4 regions of the Sphingobium sp. TB-6 genome follow, and region 2 is predicted to be linked to each of the others. Evidence: riboswitches for the same ligand, from Rfam matches in the RefSeq annotation. Region 2 holds a riboswitch; each other region holds the start of a gene.

Region 1 (4,206 bases), on a different contig from region 2:
GACTCAGCACCGCGCCATAGGGCAGGTCGACCGCCCAACCCTGCCGCACGTCGAAGCCGCACAGGACAGCCAGCGCCGCCCGCATCGCTCCGGCATGACAAATCACCAGCACCGGCTCGCCAAGGTCGCCCAGCCCGTCCCGTATCCGGCCGCAAAGATCGGTCCAGCTTTCGCCCTCCGGCGGTGGAAAGCCGTCCGGATCGTCCCAGAAGCGGGCCAGATCGGCAGAAGGAAGAGTCGCCGGGTCGGCCCCCTCCCAACGTCCGAAATGCAGTTCCCGCCAACGGCTGTCGACGCCATGGCCGACGCCCCGCTCCGCCGCTATGATCGCGCCCGGCGCCCGCGCCCGGGCAAGGTCGGACGTCACCACCCGCGCAAAGTCCAATCCTCGCGCGCGCTCGACGCAAAGCGCGATGCCCTCCGCTTCCGGCGGCGCGTCCAGATGCCCCAGCAACCGCCCGGCGAGCTGCGGCGCGCCATGGCGCATCAGGTGGAGCGGAAAAGCACTCATAGCGCGCCGGCCACTGCCGCTTCCGCAAAGGTCGCCATGCCGGCATGGGCAGCCAGAGCCGACCGCACGATCTGCGTCGCCACCGCAGCGCCGCTGCCCTCGCCCAGCCGCATGTCCAGCCGCAGCAGCGGTTCCAGCGTCAGCGCAGCCAGCAGGCGCTCATGCCCCGCCTCGGCCGACATATGCGCTGCCAGGCAATGGCCGACGATTGCCGGATTGTCCTTCGCCAACGGAGCGACCGCCGCGCAGCCGATGAAGCCATCCAGCATCACCGGCACGCGCAGCATCCGCGCCGCCAGCACCGCACCCGCCAGCGCCGCGATCTCGCGCCCGCCCAGCCGCCGCAGCGTTTCGAAGGCGTCGGCACAATGCATCCCGTGCAAGGCGAGCGCCTGCGCCACCGCTTCGGCCTTGCGCGCCAGTCCATCGCCGTCCACGCCCGTGCCGCGCCCGACCCAATGCGTCGCCACGCCGCCAAAGGCCTGCGCGCAAAGCGCCGCCGCTGGCGTGCTGTTGGCAATGCCCATCTCGCCCAGCAGCAGCAGGTCGAGGCCCGGTTCGACCGCCGCCGCCCCGGCATTGATCGCGGCAAGGCAGTCCGCCTCGTTCATCGCCGCTTCGACGCAAATGTCTCCTGTCGGCCGTTCCAGATCGAGCGCCACCACGGTCAGCTCCGCGCCGCAGGCTTGCGCCAAAGCATTGATCGCCGCGCCGCCATGGCGGAAATTCGCGACCATCTGGGCCGTGACCTCTGCCGGGAAGGCGCTGACCCCCCGCGCCGCCACGCCATGATTGCCCGCGAAGATCGCGGCGCGGATGCGCTCGGCCCGGGGCCGCTCCCGGCCCTGCCAGCCCGCCATGAACAGGGCGATCTCTTCCAGCCGCCCCAGCGATCCGGCGGGCTTCGTCAGCACCGCCTGCCGCGCCGCCGCCGCTGCGACGGCGCTTTCGTCCCGCACGGGCAAATCCGCCAGCGCGGCGGCAAAGGCCGCACGATTATCGAACCGGATCATGAGCAGACGAAGCCTTCGGGCGGCGTACGGACGATGAAATGCCCCTTCACCCCCTGCGGCCAGTCGGCATAGCGCACCACGCCCTCCTCGCTTGCGGCATGGCGCACCGCATAATCCAATATGGCGCGGGCGGCCTCCTCGTCCGGCGTGAAGTCGCCCAGCACATAGCCGATCTTGCCGGTTCCCCGGATATGCACCGTGCAATGGCGCTGGCAGGCGAAGAGGCAGGGCATGTCCTGCACCGCGACCGCCGCATAGGCGGGGTCGCTCTCCTGCATTTTTTGGAGCGCCTCGGTCAGCAATGCGCCGCCACGCCGACCATACTCATCCTCCCTGCTCTCCGCCGACAGACGGCAGGTCGAACAGACCACCACCGACGCCCCGCGCCCGACGGCCCGCAACATCAGCGACAGCTCCACATATCAGTCATTCCGCTTCCTCCAGCCCGACGGCAAATGCCCGGCCAGGAAACCAGGCAGAGGAGGACAGGCCGACACCGGACGGGCGACAGAACTCCCCCTGCACGGTCACGCCGGCAAGGCGATGGCTGTCGCTTCGCGAGGGAAAACCCCGTTCGGCCGGCGCACCCTGTCCGGTCGAAGAACGACTGCGTCAGGCAGGTCTCCTGGCTCACGGGTCGATGCTTCCCGGCCGCCTTCTCGGAACCTTGTCCCAATGGCGTGATGGCCGGATCGCTCGCCGCTTACAGTTGCAGGGGCAGCGCGGGCCTTCCACCCGACTTCCCTTTTCATCCCCTTTCGGGGAACCTGTCGCGCCGATGCTGATAAAGACCCCGTCGTTCCATCGCAAGGGGGGTAGAAAAGCATGGTCTTTCCTGACGCCCCAGCACGGAAATATGCGGCGGCGCTACCATGGTTAGACTTCTCTTCACCTCCCCAAACTGCTATCATCCGACAAAATAAGGGAGAGGGTCATGGCTATTCTGACGCGCTGGATGGACTGGATCTGTCGACTGTTCGCCTGCACGGCGGAAAACGATATGCGGGTCAACAGGTTGATCGCACACATCCCTTCCGACACCAACGACCGCTGAGCCGTCCGCGCTGGGTGTCTCTCGCGCCGCTTGGCGCTCCCGATGGAACGGCGGCGCCTCTGGCGGATATTATGGCCATGTTGGCCAACGTCCTATGTCACCACTCTCATCCGCCTCTGTCTCGCCATGCCCAACCGCCGCGGTTCCGCTGCCCGGGATCAAGAGCGCTGACCGTTGCACGTGCCTCCGCGATAGGGGAAGAGGCTGCACGATGCCGACGGAAATCCAGATTGCGATTCGGGGCATGGCCGGACTCGGCCTCATGGGCATGACCCCGCCCAAGGCGGTCGGTGGCCCGGGCACCCGTTGAGGAGAAAGATATGACCGATATACACGACCGGGACATCATCATCGCGGGCTATGCCCGAACCCCGATGGGCGGTTTTCAGGGCGCGCTCTCCGGCGTGTCCGCTACCGAACTGGGCGCCGTCGCGGTGAAGGCGGCCGTCGAACGCTCCGGGGTCGCGCCCGAAGCCATCGACCGCATCTATATGGGTTGCGTCCTCCCCGCCGCTCTGGGCCAGGCTCCTGCACGCCAGGCGGCATTGGGCGCGGGCCTTCCGCAATCGGTCGAGGCCACCACCGTCAACAAGATGTGCGGGTCCGGCATGCAGGCGGCGATCATGGCGGCCGAAGCGCTCTCCGCAGGCTCCGTCGACGTCGTCGTCGCGGGCGGCATGGAAAGCATGACCAACGCGCCCTATGCCTTGCCCAAGCACCGGTCCGGCGCGCGCATCGGCCATGACCGGGTCATCGACACGATGATGATGGACGGGTTGGAGGACGCCTATGATCGCGGCAAGCCGATGGGTTCCTTTGCCGAGGATACGGCGCGCGATTATCAGTTCACCCGCGCAGAGATGGACGCCTATGCGATCGAGAGTCTCGCCCGCGCCAATGCCGCGATCAGCAGCGGCGCCTTCGCCGGGGAAGTGGCGCCCGTCACGGTCAAGACCCGCAACGGCGAAGTCCAGATCGATAAGGACGAACAGCCGGGCAATGCGAGGCCGGAGAAAATCCCGTCCCTGAAACCTGCCTTCGCCAAGGATGGCGCGATCACGGCCGCATCCTCCGCCTCGATTTCGGACGGCGCGGCGGCGCTGGTGCTGACCCGTGCCGATGTGGCGGAGAAGCTGGGCCTGACGCAGGAAGCCCGCATCGTCGCCACCGCCGCCCACGCCCACGCTCCGGCGCTGTTCACCACCGCCCCGGTCTTCGCGATCCGCAAGGCGATGGAAAAGGCGGGCTGGTCAGCCGGGGATGTCGATCTCTACGAAGTCAATGAAGCCTTCGCCGCCGTCGCCATGATCGCGATGCGCGACCTGGGCATTCCGCATGACAAGATCAACGTCAATGGCGGCGCCACCGCGCTGGGCCATCCCATCGGCGCGAGCGGCGCGCGTATCATCGCCACGCTGATCGCGGCTCTCAAGGCTCGCGGCCTGAAGAAAGGCGTCGCCGCGCTCTGCATCGGCGGCGGCGAAGCCACGGCGGTCGCCCTGGAAGTCCTGTAAGGGGGAACGGATATGAATATCGAAGGACTGGCCGCCATCGTCACCGGCGGCGCATCCGGCCTGGGCGCCGCCACCGCTCGCGCCCTCGCCGCCAGGGGCGCCCGCGTCACCCTG
Region 2 (4,206 bases):
GAGATGGAGCATCTGGCGGCGGATGGCATTTCTTTCCGCATCTGCCCCGGCATCACCACGGCCAGCGCGGCGGCGGCGAGCGGTCATGCCTCGCTCACCCTGCGCGGCGTGGCGCGGGGACTGACGCTGGTGACGGCGCATCTCAAGGCGGGTGAGCCATTGAAGCTGGACTGGGAAATGCTGGCGCGGCCGGGCGGCACGCTCGGCATCTATATGGGCCGCGCCGCTGCGGGCGAGATCAGCCGCTCGCTGATCGCCGCCGGGCGTGATCCCGAAACGCCGGTGATGGTGGCGGTCAACGTCTCGCTGCCCAGTGAACGGCTGATCCGGGGCCAGCTGTCGGCGCTGGCCTTCCTGGTGGCGACGATCAGCGATGAAGATCCGACTTTGCTGATGATCGGTGAGGCGGTGGCGGGCACTTACTCTTCGGCGGACATGTCGGTGAGTGCTACGCTGACGGTTTGAACTGAAGCGATGTGCTCCTGCGGAGGCAGGAGCCCAGTTCGAACGCCTGATCTGGGTTCCTGCCTTCGCAGGAACACGCTGCTTTGTCGATTCTATTGATTACTCTTTTCCAACTTCTCCAAATCTTCGGGCCGATTGATATTGGGCAATATAAACTCCGGCCGCTCGACGATCCGCGCGCCGATCCGTTCCAGCCAGCCATAGATTGATCGGTTGTTGTCCTCGGCCAGATGCGTGTCCAGTTCGGTCGCCAATGAAACAGGCCAGAACCCCGCCAACTGCTGGCCTTTGAGGATCGCCGCACCTTCCCCGATCAACGCTTCCGCCAGCCCGTCCGGATAGGCGGGAACATCGCACCCCGTCGTCAGCACCGCGTCATAGCCCTCCGCCAGCGCGTGATGCAGCGCTGCATTCAGTCCGCCCAAAGGCCCCATATCCGCCGCCGGTCGATCCGGCAGCCCGGTCATTCCGTCCACCTGTCGTCCGCAAATCACGACCGCCTCGACATGGCGCCCTAGCGCCGCCGCCGCATGGTCCAGCAGGGTCCGCCCATCCAGCATCGCCAGCGCCTTGTCGCTCCCGAACCGGCTGGATCGCCCCCCGGCCAGAACCGCTCCCAGCAACCGCATCATGCCTCTCCCGAGATGATCCGGGCATAGGCGTCCGGGTCGACATTGCTCCCCGAAATCACCACCACGCTGGCGTCCTCCGCCGCCGGAGCCAGCCCCGCCAGCATCGCCGCCAGAGCGACCGCGCCGCCCGGTTCGACCACCAGCTTCAATGCTGAAAAGGCCAAGCGCATCGCTTCCCGCACCTGATCGTCGTTCACCACCAGGCCACCGGACAGCAACGCCCGATTGATCGGAAAGGTCAAAGCCCCCGGGGTGGGTGACAGCAAGGCATCGCAGATCGACCGTGCATCGGGCGAGACGCTTTCCCGCACGCCGCTGGCGAGCGCCCGCGCCGTATCGTCGAACCCTTCCGGCTCGACCGCATAGATCGCCACGCCGGGCTGCCGCGCTTTCACCACCGTCGCGATCCCCGACACCATGCCGCCGCCGCCGCAATTGACGAGGATCTGCCCGATCTTCGCGCCCCATTCGGCCGCCTGCTCCATTATCTCCAGCCCGATCGTCCCTTGCCCCGCCATGATGAAGGGATCGTCGAAGGACGGCACCAACACCGCGCCGCGCTCGGTCGCCAGCGTCGTCGCGATCTCCTCCCGGTTTTCGGTGAAACGGTCATAGGCGACGATTTCCGCGCCCAGCGCCCGCGTATTGGCCGTCTTGATGGCGGGCGCGTCGGCTGGCATCACGATCGTCGCCGCGATCCCCAGCAGCCGCGCGGCAAAGGCCACCCCCTGCGCATGATTGCCCGACGACCAGGCGACGACCCCCGCCTTGCGCTCCGCCGCGCTCAATCGCGCCAGCCGGTTATAGGCGCCACGGAATTTGAACGAACCGCTGTGCTGCGCGCCCTCGAACTTCACCAGCACCCGCCGTCCGCAGCGCTCGTTCAGCACCGCATTCTCCAGCAGCGGCGTGCGGATCGCCGCCGGCGCGATGATCCGCGCGGCGTCCTCGACATCGGCGGCGCTAATGGCGAACGGCATGCAATCTCCCTCCGTGGCCGCCTCTTGGCATGGCCAATGCTTTCCCTTATGGCGCGGGGCGCGGGCGGGGCAAACCCCGTACGCAAAGAAGATCGCGCCGGTGCCCGAAAGGGCTGAAAACGGGAATGTGGTGCGGACGGGAAACCGTCCTATTCCGCGGCTGTCCCTGCAACTGTAAGCGGTGAGCGCGATGCATTTCGGTCGAACGACCGGCCACTGGGCGACAAGTCCGGGAAGGCGTGCATCGCTGCATTGACCCGCGAGCCAGGAGACCTGCCGGCGCATGGTCGCTCTTGCCCTGGCCCAGGGGTTGGCCATGGCACGGTGTTTTCCGTCTGAGCGACGAAGCGGCGCAGGGCCGCATCGGTGCGGGGGGAGGGCATTGGCGTCGACTTCCCCCAGTTCCGACCGCGCGAGCGGATGCCCTGAGCCATGAAGTCGCAGCGGCGCTCAGGGAAACAGATATAATGTTGAAAGCCACCATCTCTCTTGCGGCTCTGCTCGCCGCCACGCCCGCGCTCGCGGAGGATGAGATCATCGTCACCGCGCTGGGCATCGAGCAGCCCCGCGACGAAGTCGGCCAGGCCGTCACCGTCATCGACGCCGAAACCATCCAAACGCGCCAGAGCGTGAGCGTCGCAGACCTGCTCGCCACCACGCCCGGCGTCCGCTTCAACCGGGCCGATGCGGTCGGCGGCGTCACCGGCATTTCGCTGCGCGGCGCGGAAACGACCCAGACGCTGGTGCTGATCGACGGGGTGAAGGTCAACGATCCCAGCAGCATTGGCGATGCCTATGATTTCGGCAATCTGCTGGTCGGCAACATCCGCCGGATCGAGGTGCTGCGCGGTTCCAACTCGGTGGTCTATGGCAGCCAGGCGATCGGCGGCGTCGTCAACATCATGACCGGCACGCCCGCCGAAGGATTCGCGGCCAACGCGTCGGTCGATTATGGCTATAGCGATACACTGAATGCCAAGGCGGATGTTTCGGGCACCAGCGGCATCGCATCGGGCGGCCTTGGCGTCGCCTATTTCCGCACGGACGGCATCTCCGCCGAGGCTGGCGACGCGGAAAAGGACGGTTATGAGAATATCGCCGCCAACGCCAAGTTGAAGCTCGACTTCAGCGATGCCTTGAGCCTCGACCTGCGCGGCTATTATATCCATGCCGATCTCGACACGGATCTCTTTTCTTTCCCCCCGATAGACCGGACCGCCACCAGCACGCTTGATCAATATGTCGGCTATGCTGGCCTGAACCTCAGGCTGTTCGATGGCAAGCTGACCAATCGCGCGGCGGTGACATGGTCCCGCAACGATCGCGACTACACCTCCATTTTCGGCCCTTATGGCTATTCGGGCACGAATCTGCGTTTCGAATATGAAGGCGTTTATCAGCCGGTCGAACAGGTGACGCTGGTGTTCGGCTATGAGCATGAGCGGCCGGACTATGATTTCGCCGGCTTCGGTTCGCATGACCGCGCGAAGATCGACATCGACAGCGTCTATGCCGTCGCCGTTGTGAAGCCGGTGGAGGGTCTGACGCTGACGGGTGGCGTGCGCCGCGACGACCATAGCCAGTTCGGCGGTGCGACGACCTTTGGCGCCAACGCGAACTACACGCCCAATGGCGGCCGCACCAACATCCGCGCCAGCTATGGCGAGGGTTTCAAGGCGCCCTCGCTCTATCAGCTTTACGATCCCTTTGTCGGCAATAGCGGGCTGCGCCCGGAACGGTCCAAGAGCTATGATATCGGCTTCGACCAGAAGCTGGCCGGGGATCGTGCTATCTTCTCCGTCACCGCCTTCCGCCGCGATACGCGTGACCAGATCGACTTTGACGGCGCCTTTGGAGCATTTGGCGGCTATAACAATCTCGATCGCACCCGCGCCAAGGGAGTGGAAGCGTCCTTCGCGCTGAAGCCGGTCGACGCGCTGACCGTCACGGCATCCTACAGCTATGTCGATGCGCGCAACCGCTCGCCGGGCAGCCCGGACGAAGGCCTGCGTCTGCTGCGCCGGGCGCCCAATGCGGCCAGTGTGTCGGCGGACTATGTCTGGCCTTTCGGCCTGTCGACCGGCGCAACGATCACGATGGTGGATGACAGCGTCGATATCGATTCCAGC
Region 3 (4,206 bases), on a different contig from region 2:
CCGCAATCAGCAGGGCGCGGTAGAAGACGAAGAGCGCTGTCGGTTGGCCTGCGGCCCAGCGGGCCTTGACCTGTTCCAATGTCGGACGGTCGGTACAGGGAAGGTAGAGACCGGCGTCGGCTATCGGAATCGGGGCATCGGGCATTCCTGCATCGAAACCCGCGAGACGAGCGGCGGTCTTGAGGAAGGCGATGGCATTGGGAATGCCGCCTTGCCGGAGATAGTCGCGCAGATAGTCGCAGGTTTCTGCGGGCAGGGTTGAGGCGGCGCGCAGTTCCGGATCATCCTCCCGACCATCGGCCAGGGCGGCAAAGGCTATGCCTTTTTCGCGGGCAATATTGGCAATTTCATCAATGCCATAGGGCCAATAGCTCTTACCGCCCAGAAGGATCACGCAGACGAATTTGGCGTGGGCGATCACCTTTTCAACATAGAGATCGACGGAATAGGGATGCTTGAGCTGGAGGAGATTGGCGAGGCGGATTGTTGGGCCTGCCTCGCCCAAGGCTGCGGCGGCGCTGGCGAAGCAGGCGAGTTCGCTGTCCGCCACGGTCAGCAGCACGATGTCGCCCGGCGACTGGCCAAGGTCGATCGCTTCGTCGCCGTTGGAGACGGTGCCGGGCGTGGCGGTCAGCAGGTGCATCAGGCGGGGACCGTCTGCACCTTGAGGGTGGTTTCGATGGCGGCGCAATCCAGGCCCGTCTGGCCGATCACGACAAGGCGGGAGGAGCGTTGCTCGCCTGGCTGCCATTGCCGGTCGTAATGATGCTGGATGCGTGGACCGACGGCCTGGACGACCAGGCGAGCGGGGCGGCCTGCGATGGCGAGGAAACCCTTCACCCGCAACAGGTCGTGGGTGGCGATGGCGTCCGCGAGCGCCGCCAGCAACGGTTCGGGCGTGCCCAGTTCGCCAAGATTGATGATGAAGCTCTCGAAATCATCATGATCATGCTCCTCCTCATTGTCGTGATGGGAGGGGCGGGCATCGATCTGATCTTCCACGCCTGAGTCCAGGCCGAGCAGGACAGCGGGATCGATTTCGCCCTCTGACGTGCGGATGATGCTGACGCCGGGACGGGTTTCCCGCGCCAAATCCCGTTCCAGACCCGCCAGTGTGGCGGCATCGACCAGATCGGTCTTGTTGAGCAGGACGAGGTCGGCGCAGGCAAGCTGATCTTCGAACAATTCCTCGATCGGGCTGTCATGATCAAGTGTCGGGTCTGCGGCGCGGGCGGCGGCAAGCGCGACCTCGTCATGGGCGAAGCGGCCTGCCGCCAGTGCATCGGCGTCGATCAGCGTGATCACCCCATCCACCGTGGCGCGGGTACGGATGTCGGGCCATTGGAAGGCCTTCACCAACGGCTTGGGCAAAGCGAGGCCGGAGGTTTCGATGATGATGTGATCGGGGGGCGTCGGGCGGTCGAGCAGCTTTTGCATGGTCGGCAGGAAATCGTCCGCGACAGTGCAACAGATGCAACCGTTCGCCAGTTCGATAATGTCCTCGTCCGGGCAGGCTTCGTCGCCGCAGCCCTGAACCAGCGCGCCGTCGACGCCGACATCTCCGAACTCGTTGATGATGAGGGCGAGGCGGCGGCCGCCTGCATTTTCGATCAAGTGACGGATCAGCGTCGTCTTGCCCGCGCCGAGGAAGCCGGTGATGACAGTGGCCGGAATTTTTGAGGCGGGAACCTTTTTCATGCGGGATTTCCTTGCGGTTCGAGAGTGACTTCGATCTCGTCGAAGCGTTTCCAGCGGTAGATGGCCCAGCTCGCCAGCCAGCAGGCAGCGAACAGGCCGATGATGAAGAAACCCAGGCTGTTGAAATGTTCGCCAAGGTCGGCGGCAAGTGTCCAGATGCCGCCGGTCAGGCCCAGCTTGTCGCCCAGCAGCGCCGCAGCCTCGATCCCGCCGATGAGCAGCGCGACCAAGGCGGACACCAGCGTGATGGTGATGTTGTAATAGAGCTTGCGGATCGGCTTCACGAAGGCCCATTGATAGGCGCCCATCATCAGCGCGCCGTCCGCCGTGTCGATCAGCGCCATGCCCACCGCGAAGAGCAGCGGGAAAATGAGGACGGTCGATATCGAAAGGCCGCTCGCCGCCTGGCCAGCCGACAGGCCGAGGATCGCGACTTCGGTGGCAGTGTCGAAGCCAAGCCCGAAGAGAAAGCCGAGCGGGGCCATATGCCAGCTCCGCGTTATCAGCCGGAAAAGCGGGCGGAAGATACGGGCCAGAAAACCACGTGAACCAAGCAGGATATCCATATCTTCATCGATATAGAGCCCACCGTTGCGAACATGATTGAAGGTCTTGAGAACCGATCTCAGGATGATCAGGTTCATCGCGGCGATGGTGAAAAGGAAGGTCGCGGAGGCGATTGTTGCAATGGTGCCGCCGATCGCGCCCGCCGCTTCGACACGGCTCAGAGCATTGGCGGCAATGGCGATGGTGACGGCGGCGATCAGAACGATGCCGCTATGACCGATGGCGAACCAGAAGCCGACGGTCAGTGGGCGCTGGCCGTCCTGCATCAATTTACGGGTCACATTGTCGATGGCGGCGATATGGTCGGCATCAACCGCATGGCGCAGGCCCAGGCTCCAGGCCAGCAGCGCTGTGCCCAGCATGACCGTATCGCCCGCGAAGATCGTGAAGGCCCATGCCCATGCGGCCAGATTGGCGGCGATCAGCGCGGCGAACATGGCCGTGGCACGGCGGCGCAGCAGGCCGGCCGATTCCATCGGGCTGGAACGGGCCAGTGCATTCAAAACAGGTCTCATCAGGGCGATCCCCCGTCGGCGTCAGCGAAACCGGACGGGATCTGCCTTCATGCCGGACGGACGCGCTTGCGCCCGGCATGCGGACAGCAGCTCCCGCTGCGTAAAGCGTCGCTCAGACGGAGTACCGTGCCGCGGCCATCCCCTGGACCAAGGCAAGAGCGACCAGACGCAGGCAGGTTTCCTGGCTCACGGGTCTTGGCTCGACGCATGGCCTTCCCAAGCCTCGCAGGATTTAGCGTCCGGCCCAGTGGCTGATTCTCCGGCGGTCCGAAGAATCGATATGCGTCTCGCTCACCGCTTACAGTTGCAGGGACAGCCGCGGATTCATCACCGCATTCCCTATTAAGCCCCTTGGGAGGGCACCGGCGCGATCAGTGAAAGCTGGCCGAGGCTGGCTTTCGCCGGACTGCATAGAGGCTGGCGTGGAGAATTGGAAGGGGGCGACGCGCTATGCCGGCTCAGGCGCCGTTCCGGTCTCCGCCGCCATGCGTTCTTCGAGCAGGGTCTTGAGGAAGGCCTGGCCGGTCGGCGACAAATCCTCATTGTGGATCAGCCAGAGCGAACTCATGACCGGCACGTCGAAAGCACGGTGGATCACATTGTCGACGTGCAGCCGCGCCATGGACTGAGCGATCACAGTGGGGCCGAAGCCCGCCGCGACCAGTCCAAAAAGGGTCGCGAGGCTGCGGGCCTCATGGGAGATTTTGGGTGCGAAGCCCGCCTTCTCGCACAGGGCGAAGAAATGCTCGGTAAAGCCCGCGCCATTGGGCGCGCCGTACAGCACCAGCGGTTCGTCGGCCAGGTCCGCGATGCTGGGCGGGGCCGACCGCAGCGCCAGCGGATGATCGGTGCGCAGGGCCAGCACCATCTCTTCCGTGAGCAGGCATCGCGACACCATGCCTTCGGGCAGGACCGGCGGCTCGTAGTTGCGCACGATGCCGAGATCGAGCTGTCGACTACCGACGCTTTCGACCTGCTCGTCACGGCCCTGTTCGCGCAGGATCAGCTCGACATTGGGATAGGTTTGGCGGAAGCGGTAGAGCGCGCGCGCCACAGGGGGCACGAAGGGGCCGGACGTGGTGAAGGCAAGGCCAAGATGACCGATCTCGGCCCGCTGCGCCATGCGGGCGATCTGGGCGGCGCGTTCGGCCTGGGCGAGGGTCTGGCGGGCCTCCGGCTCGAACAGCCGGCCCGCTTCGGTCAGGCGTACACGGCGGCTGGTGCGGTCGAACAGGCGGACGCCAAGCTCATCTTCCAGAGCGCGGATCTGCTGGCTGAGCGGCGGCTGTGATATGCCAAGGCGCAGCGCGGCGCGGCCGAAATGCATCTCTTCAGCGACGCAGAGAAAATAACGCAGATGGCGCAGGTCCATAAGATCATGTCGTTCAAGCTATCGATCATGCCATATTATATATTAGACGCAGAA
Region 4 (4,206 bases), on a different contig from region 2:
CCGCTCCTGGGCCGAGGCCTGCTATAGCGATCCAGCCCGTCATGGACGGCGGCCCTGCCCGTGGATCAGCAGGATCGAGAAATAGGCGGTGACGTCGGTTGCCTCCGCCAAAGGCGTGATCCGCTGATCGGCCATGGTCGCATATTCCACCAGCCAGGCGCAGCCCTGCTTGCCGGCCGCTTCGACGGCGCGGCGGAGCTTGGGGAGGTTGCGGCCGATCTTCATGACGACCAGCGCATTGGTGTCATGGATGCGGCGGGCCAGTTCCTCTTCGGGCAAGGTAGCCATCAGCACCGTCGTCACATCGTCGCCCCAACTGATCGGTATGCCGCTGGCGGTCCAGGCGCCGGACATGCCGGTGATGCCGGGGACGATCTTTACCGGCGCCGAGAGACGGCTGTGCAGGTGCATGAAGCTGCCGTAGAAAAAGGGATCGCCTTCGCAGAGGACCACCACATCCTCGCCAGTGGCGGAAAGCCCGTCCAGATGGGCGGTGCAATCGGCATAGAAGCCGGACAGGACTTCATTATATCGCGGGTCGGACAGCGGGATTTCCGTCGTCACCGGATATTCCATCGGATATTCGATGGCGTCAGGACGCAACATGCCCTCCACGATCCGGCGGGCATGGCCGGATTTTCCCCTTTTGCGGAAATAGGCGACGTGGCTGGCTTCGCGGATCAGGCGGTCGGCGCGGACGCTCATCAGGTCCTGCGCGCCGGGGCCCAGGCCTACGCCATGGATGATGCCGTTGGTCATTCTGCCGGGCTCGCTATCGCATTGATCGCCGCGACTGTGATGGCGCTGCCGCCCAGACGGCCCTCCACGATGCAGCAGGGGACGGGCTGGCTCTGCCAGAGCGCTTCCTTGGACTCCGCCGCGCCGACGAAGCCGACCGGGCAACCGATGATCGCGGCGGGGCGGGGACAGGCGGGATCTTCCAGCATATTGAGCAGATGGAAAAGTGCCGTGGGCGCATTGCCGATGGCGACCAGCGCTCCCCCCAGATGTGGACGCCAGAGTTCGAGCGCAGCCGCCGAACGGGTGTTCGACATTTGCGCCGCCAGCGTTGGAACCTGCGGATCGTTCAGCGTGCAAAGGATTGGGTTTTGGGCAGGCAGACGCCTTGTGGTGACGCCTTCGGACACCATGCGCGCATCGCAAAGGATCGGGGCCCCTGCCTCCAGCGCAGCGATGGCGGTCCGGGCGAAGGTGGAGGAAAAGCGGATGTGGGAAGCCAGGCCGACCAGCCCCGCCGCGTGGATCATGCGGACCGCGATGCGTTCCTCCTCCGTCGAGAAGCGAGCGAGATCGGCCTCGGCACGGATGGTGCGGAAGGATTGCCGGTAGATGGCGGCGCCATCGGTTTCGTAGATATGGGGCATTAGTGGCTTCCGAAGAGGGCGAGAATCTGGTCGGGGGCAAGACTGGCCTGGTCGGGCGGCGATCCGGCGCGGGCCTTGCGGGAAAGGTCGAAGCGGCCCCGATTGCCGGTGAGGACGATGTCGGCGGGCCTTGGACGCGCGCAGCCCTTGGCGCAGCCGGAAACATGCAGCGAGCCGTCGACAAGGGGTGCAAGCCGGGTGGCGAGGCCGCGGGTCGCGACGCTGGCCTGCGGGCAGGCTGGTGCGCCGGGGCATGCGTCGATGCGGAGCAGCGGATCGGTGAAGGCGTGATCGGGGCTGGCTGTACCGCCTTCGAGAATCAGGCCGCGCCATGGGGTCAGGCGCAGCGCGACAACGCCTTGCTGTCCGGCCAGAGCGGTGAGGCCGTCGGCGTCGAGCCGCCCGAAGGGGATGCCGTGAAAGGGACCGGGAGCCTGGGTGAGAAGCTGCGGAATCGGGCGTGCCGCAGCGGGAGCGACCTTGGGATGTGCTGGCAGCGGAGCTTTGTGCCGCGTCATGCGGCCGGAGGTGGCTCCGTCCGTTGCCAGGAACCAGCGGGTGAGCGCGATCAGATCCTGGACGGCGGTTTCCGCGGTGGTGGGCGTGCCTAAGGCATGCCCTTCGGCGCGGAGCAGCAGGGTGCCGGCTGAGCTGCGTTCGAAGCGGAAATCGGCGGGGACGAGGGTCAGGCAGGGAGCAGGGCCGGTGTCGATGGCAATGCCGATCTTGGGAGGAAGGTCGGGCAGGTCGTCGAGGCGGGCGAGCAGGCTTTGGGCGATGTTTTCCGTGTCGTCTCCGGCGGACCAGTCGGGAGCGAGCAGGAAATTGCGGCGCGCCTCGCGGGCCGGATCAGGATCGGTGAGGCCGAGTGCGACAAGCTGCCCAAGCAGCGCTGGGTGGCTTTGCTCCGTCACGCCCCGGACCTGAAGCGCGGCGCGGTTGGTGAGGTCGATCTGGCCGTTACCGTGGCGGCGGGCGGCATCGCTGAGGCCGATAGCCTGGGCGACGGTCAGGCGGCCGAGCGGAGCGCGCACGCGCACCAGCAGGCCGTCGCCCGCCATCATCGGACGCCATGCCGTCGGACACCAGCCGCGAATGGCGGCGGATGATGCGCTCTGCGCGTCTGGCACCGGACTTCACCTCCCACGTCGCAACGACGACTGGAGGATGCTTCCCCAGCCGCTTATCCGTCGCTCGTGCGGAAAACCGAGCCGCGACCATCCCCTGGGTCATGGCTAGAGCGACCTTTGCGTTCGGCAGGTCTCCTGGCTTGCGGGTCATAGCCTTGGCAGGGGGCCTTCCCGGATTGCTCCAGTGGCTGGCCGTCCCGGGTTGATGGGGGTTGGCCGGTCCTTGCCTTGCTCGCCGCTCACAGTTGCAGGGACAGCCACGGATTAGGGAGTTTCATCCCGCACCGCGTTCCCATTTAAGCCCCTTGCGGGGCACCGACGCGATCGATGGAGCGAACATATGCCCGCTCCGGATGCGGTTCATACGCGCAGAGTGGGGGAAAGGGAAGTGGGGAGAATTTGCTCCCTTACGCGGGCGGGAGGGGAATGGTCAGCGAGTCACGATCGCGGAATGCCAATCGGTGCGATGCTCCCAGCCGCGCCGTTCCAGTTCCGGCGTCGCTTCCTCGCTCACCGGATAGCCGAGGCACAGCAGGCCGAGGCAGCGCCAATTTTCCGGAATCTCCAGCATCGCATCGACTGTGGGACGATCCAGGATCGACACCCATCCCATGCCGATGCCACGCGTGCGGGCGGCCAGCCAGACCGTGTGAATCGCCATCACGCAGCTATAGCGGCGTGCCTCCGGCATGGTGATAGCGCCCAGCTTATGGCCGGTTTCGGTGCCTTCGTCGCAATAGACGGCGAACAGCACCGGCGCCTCGCGCAGACCGTGCAGTTTCAGGCTGCGGTAGAGCCTGTCTTCATCGCCTTCATAAATCTTGCCCGCCTTGATGATCTGGGCGTCGACATGGACGGCGAGATCTTCGCGCAAGGCGGGCGTGGCGATCCGGACGAAGCGCCAGGGTTGCGACAGCCCCACCGAGGGAGCGCTGTGCGCGAGGGCGAGGAGTCGTTCGACCTCATGTTCATCCAGCGGATCGGTCAGAAAATGGCGCACGTCGCGACGCAGGTGCACCAATTCCTCGAAAGCGGCGATGTCGAAGGCAGTGTGTGTCAGAATTCGATTCCTGGCTGAGCCTTCACGCCGCTGCGGAAGGGATGTTTGACAAGGGTCATTTCGGTGACGAGATCGGCCGCCTCGATCAGCGCTTCGGGCGCGTTGCGGCCGGTGATGAGGACGTGTTTCATTTCGCTTCTGGCGGTCACGGCTTCCAGCACCTCTTCGACCGGCAGATAGTCGTAGCGCAGGACGATATTGAGCTCATCGGCAAGGACCATATCATAGGCCGGGTCGGCAATCATGCGTCTGACTTCATCCCATGCTTCACGGGCAAGGGCAATGTCCCGCGTACGGTCCTGCGTGTTCCAGGTAAAGCCTTCACCCATGGACTTGAACTCGACATGGTCGGGAAACGCATCGAACACCGTTTTTTCTCCGGTGGTCATGGCGCCCTTCACGAATTGGACGACGCCCACTTTCCTGCCATGGCCGATGGCGCGGACGACCATGCCCAGAGCTGCCGTCGTCTTGCCCTTGCCCTTGCCGGTGTGGACGATGAGAAGGCCCTTTTCCTGGGTCTTGGTCGCCATGATCTTGTCATGGGCGGCCTGTTTCTTCTTCATCTTTTCGGCATGTTGTTCGGGAGTGCGTTCGATCATTTCTAGGCGTCCTTGAGTTGGGTTAGGAG

What was found. A riboswitch is a leader RNA that binds a small molecule or an ion and turns the genes downstream of it on or off. The one in region 2 is predicted to bind cobalamin.
Region 1: linked by a shared signal. The riboswitch ahead of HHL26_RS17895 (DUF1636 domain-containing protein) and the one ahead of HHL26_RS04245 (TonB-dependent receptor) in region 2 are both predicted to bind cobalamin.
Region 3: linked by a shared signal. The riboswitch ahead of HHL26_RS18055 (HoxN/HupN/NixA family nickel/cobalt transporter) and the one ahead of HHL26_RS04245 (TonB-dependent receptor) in region 2 are both predicted to bind cobalamin.
Region 4: linked by a shared signal. The riboswitch ahead of HHL26_RS18030 (cobalamin biosynthesis protein CobG) and the one ahead of HHL26_RS04245 (TonB-dependent receptor) in region 2 are both predicted to bind cobalamin.

Annotation. Positions count from the first base shown of each region.
Region 1 is NZ_JABBGL010000015.1:22,591-26,796, reverse strand. It holds gene HHL26_RS17905 (histidine phosphatase family protein) at 1-511, opposite strand, end outside; gene cobT (nicotinate-nucleotide--dimethylbenzimidazole phosphoribosyltransferase) at 508-1,524, opposite strand; gene HHL26_RS17895 (DUF1636 domain-containing protein) at 1,521-1,928, opposite strand; cobalamin riboswitch at 2,122-2,310, opposite strand; gene HHL26_RS17890 (acetyl-CoA C-acyltransferase) at 2,899-4,092, shown strand; gene HHL26_RS17885 (SDR family NAD(P)-dependent oxidoreductase) at 4,105-4,206, shown strand, end outside.
Region 2 is NZ_JABBGL010000002.1:244,718-248,923, forward strand. It holds gene cobA (uroporphyrinogen-III C-methyltransferase) at 1-465, shown strand, start outside; gene HHL26_RS04235 (molybdenum cofactor guanylyltransferase) at 558-1,094, opposite strand; gene HHL26_RS04240 (threonine/serine dehydratase) at 1,094-2,077, opposite strand; cobalamin riboswitch at 2,159-2,373, shown strand; gene HHL26_RS04245 (TonB-dependent receptor) at 2,545-4,206, shown strand, end outside.
Region 3 is NZ_JABBGL010000015.1:58,836-63,041, forward strand. It holds gene cobN (cobaltochelatase subunit CobN) at 1-643, opposite strand, end outside; gene cobW (cobalamin biosynthesis protein CobW) at 643-1,698, opposite strand; gene HHL26_RS18055 (HoxN/HupN/NixA family nickel/cobalt transporter) at 1,695-2,741, opposite strand; cobalamin riboswitch at 2,934-3,162, opposite strand; gene HHL26_RS18060 (LysR substrate-binding domain-containing protein) at 3,229-4,152, opposite strand.
Region 4 is NZ_JABBGL010000015.1:51,583-55,788, forward strand. It holds gene cobJ (precorrin-3B C(17)-methyltransferase) at 1-43, opposite strand, end outside; gene cobI (precorrin-2 C(20)-methyltransferase) at 40-759, opposite strand; gene HHL26_RS18025 (precorrin-8X methylmutase) at 756-1,385, opposite strand; gene HHL26_RS18030 (cobalamin biosynthesis protein CobG) at 1,385-2,449, opposite strand; cobalamin riboswitch at 2,623-2,850, opposite strand; gene bluB (5,6-dimethylbenzimidazole synthase) at 2,946-3,554, opposite strand; gene cobO (cob(I)yrinic acid a,c-diamide adenosyltransferase) at 3,572-4,177, opposite strand; gene cobN (cobaltochelatase subunit CobN) at 4,180-4,206, opposite strand, start outside.